DNA from 3 places in the Halanaerobium sp. ST460_2HS_T2 genome. Region 3 is predicted to be linked to each of the others. Evidence: riboswitches for the same ligand, from Rfam matches in the RefSeq annotation. Region 3 holds a riboswitch; each other region holds the start of a gene.
The links. Region 3 has a riboswitch for S-adenosylmethionine ahead of DFR80_RS13485 (hypothetical protein). Riboswitches for the same ligand answer to the same signal wherever they lie in the genome.
Positions count from the first base shown of each region.

Region 1: it holds a riboswitch for S-adenosylmethionine, as region 3 does, so the genes downstream of both, metF (methylenetetrahydrofolate reductase [NAD(P)H]) here and DFR80_RS13485 (hypothetical protein) in region 3, are expected to answer to the same signal.
Region 2: it holds a riboswitch for S-adenosylmethionine, as region 3 does, so the genes downstream of both, DFR80_RS08200 (methionine ABC transporter ATP-binding protein) here and DFR80_RS13485 (hypothetical protein) in region 3, are expected to answer to the same signal.

Region 1 covers NZ_QPJF01000011.1:44,517-50,765, forward strand. The annotation lists gene DFR80_RS06730 (homocysteine S-methyltransferase family protein) at 1-564, opposite strand, end outside; gene DFR80_RS06735 (Vitamin B12 dependent methionine synthase activation subunit) at 548-1,294, opposite strand; gene metF (methylenetetrahydrofolate reductase [NAD(P)H]) at 1,296-2,183, opposite strand; SAM riboswitch class I at 2,347-2,449, opposite strand; gene DFR80_RS06745 (cation diffusion facilitator family transporter) at 2,510-3,403, opposite strand; tRNA gene DFR80_RS06750 (tRNA-Arg) at 3,638-3,712, shown strand; gene DFR80_RS06755 (hypothetical protein) at 3,761-4,438, opposite strand; gene DFR80_RS06760 (AAA family ATPase) at 4,431-5,819, opposite strand.
Region 2 covers NZ_QPJF01000014.1:71,429-77,677, reverse strand. The annotation lists gene DFR80_RS08215 (YkvA family protein) at 1-222, opposite strand, end outside; gene DFR80_RS08210 (MetQ/NlpA family ABC transporter substrate-binding protein) at 353-1,141, opposite strand; gene DFR80_RS08205 (methionine ABC transporter permease) at 1,278-1,952, opposite strand; gene DFR80_RS08200 (methionine ABC transporter ATP-binding protein) at 1,945-2,967, opposite strand; SAM riboswitch class I at 3,060-3,168, opposite strand; gene DFR80_RS08195 (ATP-dependent helicase) at 3,283-5,316, opposite strand; gene DFR80_RS08190 (aconitase family protein) at 5,525-6,249, opposite strand, start outside.
Region 3 covers NZ_QPJF01000035.1:2,740-8,988, forward strand. The annotation lists gene DFR80_RS13470 (DEAD/DEAH box helicase) at 1-2,047, opposite strand, end outside; gene DFR80_RS13475 (Rpn family recombination-promoting nuclease/putative transposase) at 2,287-3,249, opposite strand; gene DFR80_RS13480 (hypothetical protein) at 3,354-3,713, opposite strand; gene DFR80_RS13485 (hypothetical protein) at 3,769-4,071, opposite strand; SAM riboswitch class I at 4,150-4,249, opposite strand; gene DFR80_RS13490 (EFR1 family ferrodoxin) at 4,401-5,267, shown strand; partial or broken gene DFR80_RS15490 (HIT family protein) at 5,279-5,461, opposite strand; gene DFR80_RS13500 (FMN-binding protein) at 5,490-5,873, opposite strand; gene DFR80_RS13505 (flavodoxin domain-containing protein) at 5,873-6,249, opposite strand, start outside.

The DNA of each region.
Region 1 (6,249 bases), on a different contig from region 3:
ACGAATACTGCCACCTGTAAAAGTGCGGCCATCTTCTTCAAAAGTTAATGTACAGAATACAGGCAGATTGGAATTTTCCTTAGCTGCCAGTACTGCAGCTCTGGCTTCATAAAGATCAGAAATTGTTTCTATATGTATTAAATCGGCACCATATTCAACTCCTACCAGAACCTGCTGCTGATAGAGATCATATGCTTCATCAAAAGTTAAACTGCCCATTGGTTCCAGGAGTTCTCCCAGAGGTCCCATATCTAAAGCTACTGCAGCGTCAACACCTAACTCAATTACTGCCTGCCTGGCATTTTCCACTCCAGCTGTAATTATTTCTTCAACTGAATACTTAATTTCTTGCATTTTTAAAGCATTTGCTCCAAAGGTATTGGTAGTTATAATTTCAGCACCAGCCTTAAGATAACTTTTATGAATATCAATAATTTCTTTGCTATTTTCAATATTTAATTTTTCTGGAACATCGCCAGCCTTTAACCCCCGCTGCTGAAGTACTGTACCCATTGCCCCATCAAATAAAATTATTTCTTTACCCAATTTAGCCTTTAGCTCCACAGTAAATCCCCTTTCTTCTAAGCTCACAATCTTCATACAGAAGACAATTTTTACAGTGCCTTTTTTCAAATTCTAAGTCCCCATCTTTCGAATTTTCTATTTTCTGCTCCTGCTTAATTGAATGTTCTTCTGCAGCTGTTTTCTTGTCTATAACCCCAATAATTGCAGTTACAGATTTAGTCGGAAGCAGCATATTATAGCTGGAAGCAGTTAAGCCAATTTTTTTTGGTGCCTTCAAAATCCTTAGAAATTCTTTTTGAATATCTATACCGAGATCACCATATCCAGGACTATAGCGAAATGTTATATCGTCATTCCCTTCTTTTAGTGCTTTCTCTTTAATTTCAGCTTCCACCCGGTCACAACCCTCTTCAATCGCTGTAGTGGCACAGGCGTCAAAAATCATTGACTTAGTTACAGAAATTTTCTCATAAAAGGAAATCTTTTTATCTACCTGAGCTCCAAGTGTGGCTGCCATTAGATAAATTTCCGCTGAATTTTGGAGATGTTTTTTAATACTTCTACCTTTTAAAGTTAAAGTAGTATTTTTTATTTTCACACCCTCTTTTGTATGTTCAATCGGAAATTTATGATATAGATAACGAAAATTAATCAACTCTTTTATTTCTGAAATTGATTCAGCAAGCAGACGATTTATATTCTTATCTTCTATATCTTTAGCAGTCTGTAAGTATCTTAAAACTTCTTTTCTGTCAATTTTAAATTCCATTTTAACCAACCTTTTTACCATTAATGTGGGTTATTAAAGAACCAACGGCTTCTTTTATTCTACGAGCCACATAAGGGTTGTTCATAGTATAAAGATGGATTCCATCTACTTCACTGGAAATCAAATCAACTATCTGTTCAACTGCATATGCTATTCCAGCATCTCTTAAAGCCTCAGGATTATCTTCATATTTATCTAAAATCTTCTGAAATTTATCCGGAAAATAAGCATCAGATAATTCTATAATTCTTCCAACCTGCTTTTTATTTATTACCGGCATTATTCCTGCTTCAATTGGTACATTTATCCCTTTCTCCTCTACTTTATCCCTGAATTTATAAAAAAGAGAATTATCAAAAAACATCTGTGAGATTAAATAATCCACTCCATAATCTACCTTCTGTTTTAAATACTCAATATCCTGATCCAGACTCTCTGTTTCTAAATGGCCTTCTGGATAACAGGCAGCTGCAATTCCAAAATTAGTCTGTTGTTTGATATGCTCAACCAGCTGATAAGCATAATTATAATCTCCTAATGGGTCACCATCAACAGGTTTATCCCCCCGCAAAGCCAACACATTATCAATATTCTTTGCTTTGAGTCTGGCCAGTATTTTATTTAAAGTCCGCTGATCAGAGTTAATACATGTCAAATGAGCCAGTGCTTCTACCTTATATTTTTCTTTAATAATTGAAGATAGTTCACAGGTTCGATTTTTGTGAACTCCACCTCCAGCCCCATAGGTCACACTTATATAATCAGGGTCAATATCTTTCAGCTCCTCTAAAGTTTGATAGATATTTTCAATTGGCACATCTGCTCTGGGAGGAAATACCTCCAGAGAAAATACCACTTCTTTTTCGTCAAAAATACTTTTAATTTTCATTTTAACCTCCTCATACTGCTCTACTACTTTTAAAAGTTATTTACTTATAAGCTCTAATCAAATTACTCTCTGCTTAATTATTAAAAGCTTCTAAAATTTTATGTTTAAAAAATAACATAAAAAAGAAAAAATCCACTTCTTAAGTAGAAGTGGGCTTCACAACTACTTATCTTTCAGGCTTAACCTGCTGGATTTAGCACCGGGCAGTATAACTGCTGGTTGCCGGGTTTCTCAGGGCCAGATCCCTCCACCACTCTCGATAAGACAATTTTCTATTTTTAATTACTTTACCATATTAAAAGATTTGTGTCAAGTAAATTCCAGGTTTAAGCCCTACAGTCTTCAGACTCACATTCTTCATTTTCATACTCAATTTCAACTGTAACATGATCAATTCCTTCTTCAGCAAGCAGTTTTTTAACTTTTGTTTTTAATTCAATAATGTCGTCTCTTTTTATCTGATCTTTGACAATTAGATGTGTACTCAAGAAATTTTTCTCACCCTCTAATGTCCAGACATGAGTATGATGAACAGCAAGAGCATTGCTCTGTTCAACAATTTTATGTTGTAAATTTTCAATATTAATGTCATCTGGAACCCCCTGTAGAAATATAGCTAAAACTCTTTTCAACTTTGATATAACATTATATAAAATGTAAATATTAATTAATAAAGATAAAAGAGGATCCAAAATAGGAACACTTTTAAAAATCAGAATTATACTAACAATAAAAATTGCTGTCCAACCAAGTAAATCTTCCATCAGATGCCAGCTAACCACCTCTTTATTTAAAGAACTGCCCCCTCGCAATTTTAAAACAGATATTCCATTGATTATTATCCCAAAAATAGATAAAAATAACATTCCCTCAGGATGAACAGTTTGAGGATTAAAAAGTCTTGGAACCACTTCAGATAATATAAAAAACGATCCTAAAATTAAAACTATACTGTTAATTAAAGCTCCCAGCAGAGAAAAACGAGCATAACCATAACTAAAATCATCATCTGCTTTTTTTTGCGAAAAGTTCTCCAAATACCAGGAAACTGCCAGAGAAATTGAATCTCCAAGGTCATGTAAGGCATCAGACAAAATTGCCATACTATTTGTTAACAAACCACCAATAATTTCAATAATTGAAAATGATAAATTTAAGAAAAAGGCAAATTTAATATTTTCAACTGCAGAATGATCGTGTTCATGATGGTGCTCACTCATCAGAATCACAAATATTAATCATATTTTCTCCCCCTGTATAGTTGTATTTATAAAAATTGTAGCATTTAAAAGAATTTATATCTGTTAAATAATTTCTTTATGCTAAATTTTTTTAAGAATTTATATATGATTCAAAAATATTGATAATCTTTTTAAGCAAATAATCTAATAATACTTAAAATCATACAACTTATTGACATTATTCAAACTGTCTGTTAAAATAATTTAAGTAATGCCCCCGTAGCTCAGTGGATAGAGCAAAGGCCTCCGAAGCCTTGAGCGTAGGTTCGACTCCTACCGGGGGCACCATTTGTTTAGTTTTCATATTACTAATAGGAAAATATGCCATTAAAAATGCTAAAAATCTTCAAAAACAAGGTGTAAATTGCTATATCTGTTTAAGGAGTTATTTCCCTGCTTAATAAACTCCCAAGTTTCTTCATATTCACCTTCGACAGCAAAACTATCCTTTCTAATAAAATCTAAAAACTCTAATTCCCTTTCAAAATAGCTATCACTAAATTCTTCAGCTTTTTCTACTTTTTGATTATCATCAACATTTGCATCATTGTGAAGTACATGCTCTAAATTACAGGATAGGTAGTAAGCTTTATATGGAATTCCATTAATTTTTGAATGGCTACTTAGTCTATCCATAATTTTACTTTTTTTATTATTTCTTTTCTTTGTGTTTTCAGGATGTCTGGTACATAACTTATCAACATAATAGTAATTCTTATCCTTATCATGTTTTTCGATCAAATCTTCACTGATATATGCTCCATCAGTATCTAGTAAATGAATTATCTCTGAGATATCACTTTTCTTGTAATGTTCTCTATCCATAAATGACTTAATTTCTTCATTTATCTTCCTGATGACATTACGAGAATCAACTTCATTACTGGTAGTTATATCTCCACGAGCAATTTGAAATTCAATCTCTTTATCCTCAAATATCTCAGAAAAAATAAGACCAAAAGATATTTCCTCCGTTATACCTTCTACTAAGAATAGAATTAATTTTCTAGTCATCAGCATCAACTCTACCAGCAGCCCTAAAAGCTCTGGCTATTTTGTATTCATTTGTTCTCTCATAAACTTCCTCGTCCTGTCCACCTAACTTAATTCCACGATAATAAAAGCTTCTTAGATTATTGGTTTCCTTTACATTGGTAAATCTAATGTATCGATTCTTAGGATTAGTGGTTGTAAAAACAAGTGACTCTTTATTCAGTTTCTCCAGTGGTCTTAAGTTATGAGAAGTAAAGACCAGCTGTCCCTTAGCTCTATCCTGAATGATCTCCAGAATTTCACCTAAAAGATATTCAAATATACCAGCATCAAGTTCATCCACTGCCAGACAAATACCGGGCTTATTATACATAGCAATCATTGCACTCAAGATAGATATAATCTTTTTAATACCATCTGATTCATATCTCAGAGGAATCTTAATCTCTCCTCTTTCTGCCAGCAGCTCTATTTTAATAACTGGATCACCATTCTCATCCAATTCTTCTCCATACTCTTTAATTTTAATTGTTAGCTCTGGAATTATCTCTTTTAAGACGATGTTTAAGTTCTCGATAACATTTTTGACAATAGAGAGGACCCGCTCAGGAACTGTTGTCGGCTCAGACAGAGCTATTGCCAGATCTCCACCTTCTATTCTCTCTGAATCACTAAGCTGAAAACAGAAAGGTATAATTAGATTTGCATTGATCATACCTGAACGAGAATTTCTGATCACAAACAGGTTCATACGAGCATACTGTTTAATCTCCATTATAATATCAGCAAATTCGTTAAAGGCTTTATTACCCTTATAAATATGATCCATCTCACTAGAAAAAATAAAGGATGTTTGTTCCTTTTTCGCAAGCTCCTTAGCCACTTTAAGATCCACTTTAGCATCTTTATTGTTCTTTGTAAGCAAATTGTAATTCTTTTGGGGACTTAACAACTGCTCCTTCTCATCAAGGTTGTGAGTTATTATCCCCCTCTTATATGTCCAGCCATCTTCTTCAAGTTTCTTATATGATAGATCTTCCTTGATAATAACTGGAGCAGCATTCTCTCTTCTTTCAATTACCATTTCATAAAAGAGTTGATATTTATCTTCTCCCAAAGACATAGAAAAAACAGCATTTATAGCAGCTTCTTTCTCACCCTGGTATATATAATCTTTAATATCTCCAGGCAGAGATTCTCCAAGCAGGACCAGTTTCAGTATCCACAAAGCTTCAATAAGAGCAGTTTTACCAGAACCATTCTGGCCGTATATTCCCAGCACATCTGATGTTTTAGAAAAAAAGTCTTCGCTTTTATAACTGTTAAAATCAATCTGACCCTGCCTAACATTCTTGAAATTTTTCAGTTGTACCTGCTGCAGACGCAGCATTCTCTCCTTCATTTGATCACCTCCATTGATTAAATTATACAACTATTAGTGATAAAAAGCAATATTTTCAGCAAAATCGGTATAAAAAATATCATATTCGTTAAAAAGTTTAGATTATAGTCAAAAAAATAGTCTATCAGCTGATTCTCATAATAGTTGTTCAGACTAAACCTATATTAAATTTTACGATGTTAAACAAGGTGTACTCATTTCGATTACACCTTACATTATAATAATTTATAGTTAAGCTAAACATGTAAACTGTTCAATCCGTTAAAGTTATCCGCACTTATAGATATGTGCGGAGGTTTTTAACACTCATCAACTTCACCAATCAAATAGTTCAACAAAAAATACCCTGTAACTATTAGTCTACAGGGAAAAATATACATTGTTTAGTTTTGACTTATTAAAGGAATTACTTCTTTATTTCCTTTTTTTC
Region 2 (6,249 bases), on a different contig from region 3:
AGACTGATATTTACTTAAAATATTCCTTAAAACAGGCCACATTACTACAAAAACTGCAATATCATCAATTTGACCCAGAATTGGAAAAAAATCTCCCACCAGGTCAAAAGGAAAAATAAGGTAGGCAACAGGTACTAAAAATAGTGCTTTTTTGCTTATCTTAACATCCGAGTCTTTCATAAGACGAATTATATTTACCACAGCTGCCAGCCTTTTACTCATAATTTCCACCTCATTTTTTCTACTTTCTAGGCTTTATTATACAACATTCTTCACGGAAAAACAAAAAGGAACAGTCCTGAAAACTGCTCCCTTTGTTCAAAAATATTTAAATTACGGTTCTAAGTTTAAATTAAAATGCCGGTACAACAGCACCTTCGTATTTTTCCAGAATAAATTCTTTAACTTTCTCAGACTGAATAACTTCTTTTAGAATCTGAATTTTTTCGCTGTCCTGGTCTCCTTTTCTAACAGCAACTACATTAACATATGGTGAGTCACTACCTTCCATAATTAAAGCATCTTCCAGAGGATTCAAATCAGCCTCTAAGGCATAATTAGTATTAATTACTGCTGCTGCTACATCCGGTAAAACTCTTGGCAGCTGTGCTGCTTCTAATTCTTCAAAGTTTAAGTTTTTTGGGTTTTCCACAATATCAATTGGAGTTGCACTTAAGTTTGTTGGATCAGCTAAGGTAATAACGTCATTATTGTGCAGTAAAATTAAAGCCCGCCCCTCATTAGACGGATCATTTGGAATAGCAATCGAAGCACCTTCTGGAATTTCTTTTAAACTTGTATATTTGTCAGAATATAAGCCGATTGGTTCTACATGAACTTTAATTGCCGAAGCTAAATTCAGGCCGCGGTCAGCATTGAAGCGTTTTAGATAAGGCACATGCTGGAAAAAATTAGCGTCAATACTGCCATCACTTAAAGCAATATTTGGAGTTACATAATCAGTAAACTCAACTATTTCCAATTTGATTCCCTTTTCTGCAAGATCATCCTTAATGAAATTTAAAATCTCAGAGTGAGGTACAGGAGTTGCACCAATCTTAAGCACATGATTATCAGCCTGAACAGCACCAGCAAACACAAAAGTTAAAAGCACTAAAATTAAAATTGTTTTCTTTAACATAATTATCTCTCCTCTTCTACCTGTTATAAATGTATTAAATTAATTCTGGCTCTGTGTGTTTTTGCCAGAAATAATTCCTTATTCCTACTCAATAATATCTTAAGTATTAGTTTAAAAATAGTAAATACTTAACCAGCTAAGCTTTGTGATCAAAAAATGAAGCTATCTGATTTCCTGCATATTGAATCAGCTGAACCATAATCACCAGGATAACTATAGTCTCCAGCATAACAGCCAGCTGAAACCGTTGATATCCATAGCGGATTGCAATATCGCCGAGGCCACCTCCACCAATCGCTCCTGCCATCGCTGAATAACTGACCAGACTGATTGCTGTCAGGGTCAGTCCTAAAATAATTGCCGGCAGTGATTCTGGCAGTAAAACCTTAAATACAATCTGCAGTGGACTGGCCCCCATTGATTGAGCGGATTCTATAACACCATGCTCTATTTCTAAAATAGCATTATCTGTAACTCTTCCCATAAAAGGAATTGCTGCCAGTGAAAGAGGAACAACAGCTGCATTAGTACCAATTGAAGTTCCCACAATCATTCTGGTAAAAGGAATTACAGCTACCATCAAAATAATAAAAGGGATAGAGCGCCCAATATTTATAATTCCGTCTAAAACAAAATTGAGTGGTTTATTTGGTATAATATGATTTTCCCTGGTGATTGTTGTTAAAACTCCAAGAGGGATTCCACCAACAATAGCAAAAAACAAAGACATTGCCACCATATATAAGGTTTCTAAAGAACCGCTGATCATTAAATCATTATAGCGGGCTAAATCTGTTATAAGATCAAACATTGTCCAACACCTCTACTCTTAAATCCTGACTCTGAAGATAGTTAATACTTTCCTCAATATTTGTTAGCTGACCCTCTAAATCTAAAACCAGAGTCCCAAATGGAACTCCCTGAATCTCATCAATATTGCCATATAATATGTTGGCATCTACTGAATAATGTTTTACCAAATCAGAAATATAAGGATCATGAGTTTTTTCTCCAACAAAAGAAATTCTAATTAACTCTCCTGGTCTTTCTGCTTTTACATATTTTATGATTCGTTCTGGCAGATCAAAATCAATTACTGAACTAATAAACTTTTTAGTTAAAGTCTGCTTTGGTCTGGCAAAAATATCAAGTATTGAACCTTCTTCAATAATCTGTCCGGCCTCTAAAACCGCCACCCGGTCACAAATATCTTTAATAACTCCCATTTCATGGGTAATTAAAATAATTGTCAAATTCATCTCATCCCTGATTTTTGCTAATAACTCCAATACTGATTTTGTACTTTCAGGATCCAGTGATGAAGTTGCTTCATCAGATAAAAGTAGATCCGGATCATTGGCCAGTGCTCTTGCAATACCGACTCTTTGCTTCTGACCGCCAGAAAGCTGAGCCGGGTAATGATCTGCTCTATCAGAAAGGCCAACCAGTTCTATTAGTTCTTTGGCCTTTGCTATTCGCTCTTTTTTTGCTACACCTGCTATCTCTAGAGGAAACGCTACATTTCCCAGCACCGTTCGAGAAGATAAAAGGTTAAAATGCTGAAAAATCATTCCAATCTTCTGTCTGGCTGCTCTTAAATTTTGAGAACTTAATTCTGTTAAATCCGTTCCATTAATGTTTATAGTGCCCGAAGTAGGCTGCTCTAATAAGTTGAGCATTCTAATCAAAGTACTCTTACCTGCCCCACTGGGACCAATCATGCCGAATATCTCACCATCATCAACTTCCAAATTAAGGCCATTTATTGCTTCAACCTTTCCCTGGGCTGCATGATAATGTTTTGTCAAATTTTCTATTTTAATCAAAACTAATCACCCTCTAAAAAATAATAAAACTGCTCCAGTGTCCACAAGAGCAGTCAGAAATGAAAAAAATCCTCCTGAGAGGATTTATTTACCTCTCATCTATCATTCCCCACTGGAAATGCTGGAATTAGCACCTTACTAAATGTTTAAGTAGGTTGCCGGGTATCAAAGGGCCAGTCCCTCCACCACTCTTGATGATTTTTATTTTCTTTTTAAGTTATATAGTAGTTTATCACTCAATTTTAACTCTGTCAAGGATTTTTTGCTTATTTAAAACGGGTAACTAGAAATAATTTCCTGTTACCCAATATTCTTTTATATCACCTCTACATTTTTCCTCATTTGAATCCCTGAACCGCCTTTTTTGCTCTCCACACTGGTAAAATCAAGTCGCTGCTCAGGCAGTTCATATAAAAATCTGGAAGGTACAATCTGCTTATACTGGCCCTGATCTCCAGAAACTCTACGATTGGAAAATGAAATAAACAGCAGCTTTTCTGCCCGAGTCATCGCTACATAAAATAGTCTTCTTTCTTCTTCAACAGCATAGGGATTTAAGCCAGCAGCTTTTTCCTCCAGACTTTTTAAATGAGGAAAAACTTCTTCTTCCGCTCCAATTATAAAAACCACTGGAAACTCAAGCCCCTTAGCAGAATGGGCAGTCATTACCTTGACCTTTTCCTGAGTATCCTCTGTTATATCTTTATCCGTAATCAACTTATTAATTAATAAATAATCATATAATCCACGTCCAGGATTATTTTTCTGAAAATCTGCCATATCTTCTAAAAACATATCCATATATTTTTTTCGTTCCTCTGGATTATCAAGCTCTGCCAGAACATTCTGGTCAAAGTTAACTCGCTGGTAAAGTTCAAGGGCTTTTTTCTGCATCGGCAGCTTTTCCTCCCGGAGATCATAAATACTGTCAATTACCCGCCTTTGAAATTCAATAATATTGGCTGCCTTATTATTTCCAATTCCCTTAACCCGAGTTGGACTTTCAAAGACATCTGTAATTTTTAAATTATGTTCTCTGGCATATTTATTAATTTCACTGAGTAAAATTTCTCCAACACCATGGACCTCAATTCTAAATAGTCGTTTTAAAGCCAATCTGTCATTTGGGTTAACCAGCAGTTTTAAATAATTAACAAAATATCGGATTTCCTGTCTGTCAAAAAAGCTGACTCCTCCCACCAACTGGTGAGGAATTCTAAACTTTGGCAGCTGATTCTGAAGCTGCATTGATTGAAAGTGACTGCGGCATAAAATTGCGACATCACTAAGTTTGTAATTATAAAAATCAACCAGATGATTAATTCGCTTACAAACATATTTAGCTTCTACCAGAGGATTTTCTGCCCGGGCTACAAAGATAGGAGCACCATCATCAGCTTCAGTCCAGGCCTCCTTAACTTTATTCTGACTGTTGTTATTAATTAGCTGATTAGAAGCAGTAATAATATTATTAGAACTGCGATAATTTCTTTCCAGTTTTACAGTTCTAGCTTCCGGATAATCATGCTCAAATTCTAAAATATTACTGATATCTGCACCGCGAAAACCATAAATTCCCTGCCAGTCATCTCCAACAACAAAAATATTGTTTTGGGGTCTGGCCAGAAGAGATACGAGCTGATATTGTGAATGATTTACATCCTGATATTCATCTACCTGAATATACTGAAACTGATTCTGGTATTTAGCTAGAATCTCCAAATTATCTTCAAGAAGTTCAATAGTTTTTTTAATTAAATCATTAAAATCAAAACAGTTATTATTCTCCAGTACTCGCTCATATTCACTATAAATTCTGCTTATAATCTGATAAAAATGTTGGGAGCCCTGATTATCTTTCTGAGCATATTCCTCGATCAGTTCAGATGGAATAACCAACTCCATTTTGGCTTTAGAAATAATATTGAAGATCATTTTAGGGTCATATTCTGTTTCTTCCAGACCAAATTCGAAAATAATATCCTCTACTATGGCAATAGAATCATTAGTATCATAAATCAAACAACCTTCAGAACGATTAACCTCTGCCAGATTTTCTCTTAGTATTTTAAGACAAATACTGTGAAACGTCCCAAGATTCATTTCTTCAATGGTCTCTGAACCAACTAAATCATCAATTTTAGCTTTCATATCATCGGCAGCCCTATTTGTAAATGTTACTGTCAAAATATTACTGGGACTGACTCCCTTATTAATTAAATTAGCCGTTCTATATGTTAAAGTCCTGGTCTTACCACTACCTGCTCCAGCCAGCACTAATACTGCACCTTCCAGAGTCTCGGCAGCTATTTTTTGTTTTGGGTTTAAATCATTTAATAAATGACTCATTTTTGTCTCCTTCTATTTTCAGAATTTTATAAGTTAAAACAAAAGAAAGCCGCCTGCTGATAAAATATCAAATCAACAGACAGCTAATATTTTGGTGCAACGATTACTAATTATATAGAAATTCAACTTAAATTACAAGCTTATTTCAGCAAATCTTTTATCGCATATTTCGACAAATATCGGGTGGTACCAGGTACCTGCACATTTTTTATTTATATAACTTAAAATACTCTTCCCTGGAAGGTATATGACCAAGTACAGCCACACAGCCTGCCACCTGAGCACTTCCAAGATAAGTACGAGAATCAGAAGGTCCAATCCGGGACTGGTAGTTCCGGGTAGTTGTGGTAAAAGCAGTTGCTCCTGATCCAATTCTACGTTTATTACCCATACAAAGGCCACAGCCTGGCATAATCACTGTTGCCCCTGCGTGTGTCAATTTAGCCATTGTTCCATCTACAATTAATTCCTCATAAATATCCCGCGAAGCAGGTCCGACTACTACATTAACACTTTGAGGAATCTTATGACCTTCTATAACATCTGCTGCTTCCTTAATACTTTTCAAATCTCCACCTACACAGCTACCTATATAAACCTCATCAATTTTTTCTCCTTCAACTTCACTTAAGGGAGCAACATTATCAGGATGATGCGGTTTGGCAACCAGAGGTTGATCAAGTTCTTCAAGAGGAATTTCAATTTCTGCAGCATATTCTGCATCTTCATCTGCTGTAAATAAAACTGGAGCCTCCAGATAATCCTCTATTGCCTTAATCGTATTTCTTACAGATGGTGAGCTTTCAGCATCAGGTCTAGATTTTAAATATTGGAGATTATCTTCAATCGTCTTAACTGTAGTCTTATCAGAAGGTACAACACCTGCTGAAGCACTTCTTTCAGCAACAGCATTTGTTAAAATATAGCGCTCAT
Region 3 (6,249 bases):
CTCCAGGATGGAAACCACTAACTAATCGTTTAAAATGAGCTTCATCTCCAAATAGTTGTGGTGCAGTCGGTATGTTTAAAGAATTAAGGCTCTGAGCTTCATCATAGGCCCAGATCAAGCGTTTATCCTTATCTTCATCTATTGTCTTTAAACTCTGATAGGCAAGCCAGTAAAATGGCTGCTTACCTTCATATTTTATTTCTTCATTATCAACTACTAAATCCTGGGCTTCATCTATTAAGACTGCATCATAAACTTCTTGTATCTGATCAACATCTTCTAAAAGAAATTTACAGGCATGAACTAATTTTTCATTTGGTGCTCCATCTACAAGCTTTTTTCTCCGAGCACTCAATGGTTTGATATCATGCGCCTTACATAACACTCGATAAAACCCAGGTTGATCTTTTGCACCCCAGGCATGTAGTACCTGTAAATGATCATTATTATCTGGATCATACTCTACTTTGCCATTACTAAATCTTTTCAGCCATTTATTAACCTCTTCAATTACACTGTCATACAGACTGCGGGTAAAAAAGACTAAAGCTATTTTCCAGTCCGGATGCTTTAAATGCATGTGGGCAGCTTTTTGAGCTAAAAGAACAGTTTTCCCTGAACCGGCAATTCCTCTAATTCTCTGTGGACCAGGTGGAATAGTTTTCCCAATAACTTCCTGCTGCATGTCTACTTCAAATAAATCAGATTTTATAATATCTTTAATTTGTCCTCTAGTTTTCATTTCCTTATTCTTTGATTTATTTTTCTTAAATACTCCGAACAATTTATCAATTAAATTAGATGCTTTATCTTTTTCAATATTATTTTTAAAATCTTTCTTTTCAGCAAAAGTAATCTGACCTGTTAAAATCATTAATATATCATTCCAGGCATCACTACTTAATGTATCATTCCCAGCTAAAGTATCAATTTCTCCAAGTCTGTTTAAAAATTTCTTCGGGGTCAGCTGGTTTTTGAAAATTATTCTTTGATCATCAAAGTTTCGATCCTGCCACTGCTCCTTATTTATCTCTGGTAGAATAACTGCTGAACTTTCTTTGATTCTTCTTAAATTTCTATTTCCCTGATACAAACCTTTTAGTTCATATAAATTATCTTCAACTGTATCAATTACTTCCTGACTGCTGCCGTTTTTGAAATCCCAACGATCAGACTGAGCATTGGCTAATTCATCTATAGTTATATCTATAACTTCTAAGATTATAACTCCCAAATCTTTATCAATAATTGTGATATCTGGTTCTTTATGTTTTTCTCCCCGCTTTGAAAAGAGTGGATAACGCCAGTAGGCAAGACACTGTCTGCCGCTAAAAGCTCTTCTAACAGCATCCCAAGAATTTTTATAAGCTTCGTCCTGATCTTCAATAGTATCAGTGGTTATAAATTTATATTCTGAACTAATTTCTATACTGTTATCTTTATTAATTTTAATGATGTTATCTTCATCAGTATTAAAAACTAAATTACTGCTAATTTTTTTACTTTTTTCTTTTCTGCTTGCTAATTCCTGACTGACCTGAATTTTTTTCAAATTATCTATTTCCTGCTGAAGTTCTTCAATCAGACTGTCATATTTCATTTCAAGTGCTGCTAAGTCTATTCTTTTTTCATCATTTTTCTTAGGGAGTTTAAATTCAGCTGCTTCAAAATTCCAGTCTCCATAAAGCTGCATAAACCAGACAGCAAGTTTATGGCCTAAAGAAAGCAGAGTTTTAGCAGTTTGAGTTGAATCCAAGGACTCATGCACACCTTTATTTCCTTCAATTCTTAAAGTATGAAATACACCTTTTATTTCACCCTGAATTAATTCTTCTCTTTCCAGCAATCCTAATTTATTAAAAAAACTATTTTCTTCAGGCTCCTCTAAATTATCATAAGCATATATGTAATCTACAATCTGCTCAGTAAACATCCTCAATTTAACAATTGTAGTGTTTGGATCCTGATATAAGTTTTCTTCTGCCAGCTCAGCTATTTCTGCTAAACTTGACCACTTTTCTTTTAAAAAAGAGAAATTACTCTGCATTCTAAACCACCTCATTCTAAATATTCTGTCGATTTAAGTCATATTTTGTCATAAATATTTTCTATCAATAACTTTTATTTCCTAATTATAATCATTCGTTAAATGTTGGTGATTTCCTGCATTTGAGCTTTTTATTTAATCTAACATATTGCTCTGACAGTCTTATGTCGCGAACTAGTGTATAAATGCAAAAAAAACCTCCTCAAATGAGAAGGGTCAGTATGAATAAATTCAATTTTCTATTGTTTTAAATAATATTCTAACTCCTTTATATTTTTAATCCTGGAAATTCTTTCACTCAATTCTTCTATTTTTTTAATATCAACTTTATCTATTAAATGTATTATTTCTTCATTTGTTTGGGGAAAGTTACCACGAATTAATTTCTTAAATAATTCTCGTTCACCTTTTTCTTCCCCAATTCTTAAACCTTCCAGTCTTAATTTATCAGCTGCTGATACCACAATATCGCCCTCCTTTTTCATACCATTCAATTTTAATTTTTCTCCCAATAGATAATAATCAAATTCCTCTCTACTATCAGCAATATAATTTACTCCCAAATAAAAAATATCCTTATCAACACTGTTTTCGCTAATTACATAAGAGATTATTTCTTCATAAACAATTTTAATATCTTTTATCTTTGCAATCATAAAAAATTTTAATGTTAATCTTACTTTTCTATCTCCTAATAATTTTAAATTAGAATCATTGGAAAAATCATAAAATACTGCTTCAAAATCAGGAAGATACCTATTTAAATCATATTTCTCTATTATATTCTGATCAAAATAATCAGCAAAATTTTTTATTACAAGTCTTCCATTACCTCCATGGTAAAATAAAATTGGAATTATAAAAGATAAATTTTTAACTCCTTTACTTCGTTTTTCGCGCATCCAGATTTTAGCTAAATAATTAAATATCTGCATTACCGACCATCTGTCATTATAACTTTTGTGCTCAAAAAGAAAATAAACTCCATATTTTTTATCATCTAGATTTGATTTAAACAGTAAATCAGAATAATAACTGCTCTTTCCAGCATAAGAAACCGGTCTGGGATCAAGTTCACTGAAATCAACAAATTCTCTCAAGTTTTGCGGAAGATAACTCTGCAGAAAATTCCTTGTGATATCTAATCTGCCAAAGGTCTTCTTAAAGAAATCATCATGAGGTGTATTTGATTTTTCAGGCACGGCAATTTTCCCTTCTAAATATATTTTACCATAACTTAAAGCTTAAGTTCAATGATAATATAAATATTATACCATTATTTGTAAATTGTAGCAAATATAATATTTTATTTAGCTTTTCTTTTTTCTCTTTTCTTTTTGGCTGCCTCTCTCATATTTCTAAAATAAATACCTGCTCCACCAATTTCAGATGTCATCTGTCCATCAATAATATAATCAATTTTATCTTTGATTTCTTTTATTGAACTATCAAGTTCTTCAGCTTTTAAATTATAGAGTTCATTCTTAATTCTTTTTATATCATTTTTTAATTCTTCAACAGGAGCTTTAACTAAAAATTTCTTACCATTTAATAATTTAACTACTTTCATTTCAACTTCTATCAATTTTAATTCTACTTCAAATAACTTCAGTTCTTTATATTCCTTCTCCAATTCAGCAATGTCTTTCTGTAGTTCTAATAACATTTAATCATCTCCTAATATTATTTTTTAATATTAGAGAGGTAGACCCGGCTGAAAGTTATCCTAGATGCTCAGCCTTAATTTCTTCAATCTCTTCCTGCAGCATTTGATCAATTTTTGTGCTGTGATTTTCTCTTTTCTGCTTAACTAATTTTTCAAGCTTTTGATGCCACTCTTCTTCTGCATGAGGACAGAGAAACTGATCAAATCTTGTCTTCTTTTTAGCCATGGCTGAGCCAAAATCTTTATAGCCTAAAGTATTTCTTTTTACTTCACATTTACTGTCACAGACATTAAAGTACATTTCTTCTTTTTCACCTGGAGCAGTATTAAAAACTGTCAGACCAGTAGTATATGTCATAGTTTAAACCTCCTTTTTTAAACATTAAAAAAACTCTTCTCAATAAGAGAAGAGCTCATAAATAATCATCAGCATCTTTTCTTATCTTTCAGCACAACTGCTGCGAAAATTAGCACCTTCTCTGACGGGGGTTGCTGGGTTTCACCGGGTCCGTTCCCTCCACCACTCTTAATAAGATTAGATTTATTAAATTGTAATTATAGATTAACACAGAAGTTAATGAATAACAAAATATACTTAGATAATTTTTCCTGCAGGATTCTATTTAGATACAACTAATATTATAAATATCAGTTAATTAAAGATAAATAGGAAAAGGAGTTTTTAAAGTGAAATGCTTAATTTTATATTTTTCCCAAACAAATTCTACCAGAAAAGTCGCTGAAGCTATCGGCGAGGAACTGGCTGCCCATGAATGGTATCTAAAATTAAAAAATATTAAAGATGAGAAGGTTGATCATTTAGAAGAATATGATCTAATTGGATTTGGCAGCCCTGTTTATTATTTTAGACTGCCTTTTATAGTAGAAGATTATCTGAAGTCTCTGCCAGACTTAAATAATAAAGCTGTATTTTCTTTTATTAGTTATGGCAGCTATTATTTTAATGTGCCTTTTCAGATAAGAAAAATACTCAAAGAAAAAAATACAGTTAATCTGGGTTTCTATGCTGCCAGGGGTGAAGATAAATATTTGGGATATTTAAAAGAAGGAGTTCTCTTATCAGAAAGCCGCCCAAACAAAGATGATATCAGTCAGGCTAAAGAATTTACCCGCTACTTAATAGAATCTTTTCAGCAAAATACAGCTTCAGAAAATAATTATAGTTATAAAAGCAAAAATAAAAAGAATCTAATTTACAATATTGAATCTTTATTAACAAAAAGATGGCTTATAGATAAAATCTACACCAGACTCTTTTTCAGTAAAAAAAGCTGTACAGGTTGTGGTAAATGTGTCAAAGAATGTCCTCAAAATAACATTATTTTAAACAGCAAAAAAAGACCCCAATGGGGAAAAAGCTGTGAATTATGCTTTAATTGTGAGATGATATGCCCGGTACAGGCAATATACTCTTCAGCAGATATGAAAATATTTGATCCCGTTTTTAAATATAATGTTAGACAAGCTATAAATGATAATGAGATTAATTATACTGAAATTGACTATAAAAAAGGTGAAATTATAAAAAAATAGTCTTTAGTGTTCTAGCCCTCATAATAAACAAGCTGCTTTTTCAGCCTCCTGATTCCTCCTCTGGGATTCTCTACATCACCTTCATAGCGGGGTATAATATGCTGATGAAGATGCATCACCGTCTGCCCACCGGCATAATTGACATTAAAACCAATTCTGTTGTAGTATTTTAGTTTTCTCAGTTCTACTATATCCTTAAAGTGATCAGTTAGCTCATCGCATCTACTTCAAAGCCAGTTCAATCGCTTTTAAATAAGCTTTACTGCTTACAGTTGCCTCGGAGATGACATCTACATTTACTTTCTGTTCATCTATAACTCTGGCCAGAATTTTGTCTACTACCTCGGGCTGCGAGAATAAAAGATCATCAACTATTTCTATATCTGTAATCCTGTGGTCTTTAATAGTAACTTTAACCGTATTTGTCCATCTACCACCCTCATAGGTGCCGGTGTAAGTCCCATCAGTCAGAGCTGAAAGGTCAACCTCATTAATTGGCACCCGACTGCCTGAATCAAGACCGCGGCTCAGATAGAAAAGCCCACCTCCAGCAAGGAAAATTATAATTATCACTAGCAATAAAATTACTTTCCAGAATGTTTTCATTAGCCTTCACCTCGCTGCAGTTTTTCTGCAAATTCTTTAATATTTTCATCCTTAATCTCAGATTTGTTTTCCTTGACTTTGGCCAGTTTTTTTACCATAAATCTGGAAACAAAGTTCATCCGGTCAAAATTAAATTCATAACCGAAATAACCTTTGCTTAGTGAATGTTCCAGCAGTCTTTTGTCAAATGAATTTTCCAGCTGTTCCCCTGCTTTCTCACTCATACCACAGCAGATAAATAGCCCTAATTTTTTCTGGAGTAAGGTATTAATATTTTCTGAACAGAATTTTTTTACTTCCTGCTGAATATTCCCGGCATAAATAGATCCTCCAACCACAACTGTATCATATTCTTCTAGCTTAATAACTTTATTAT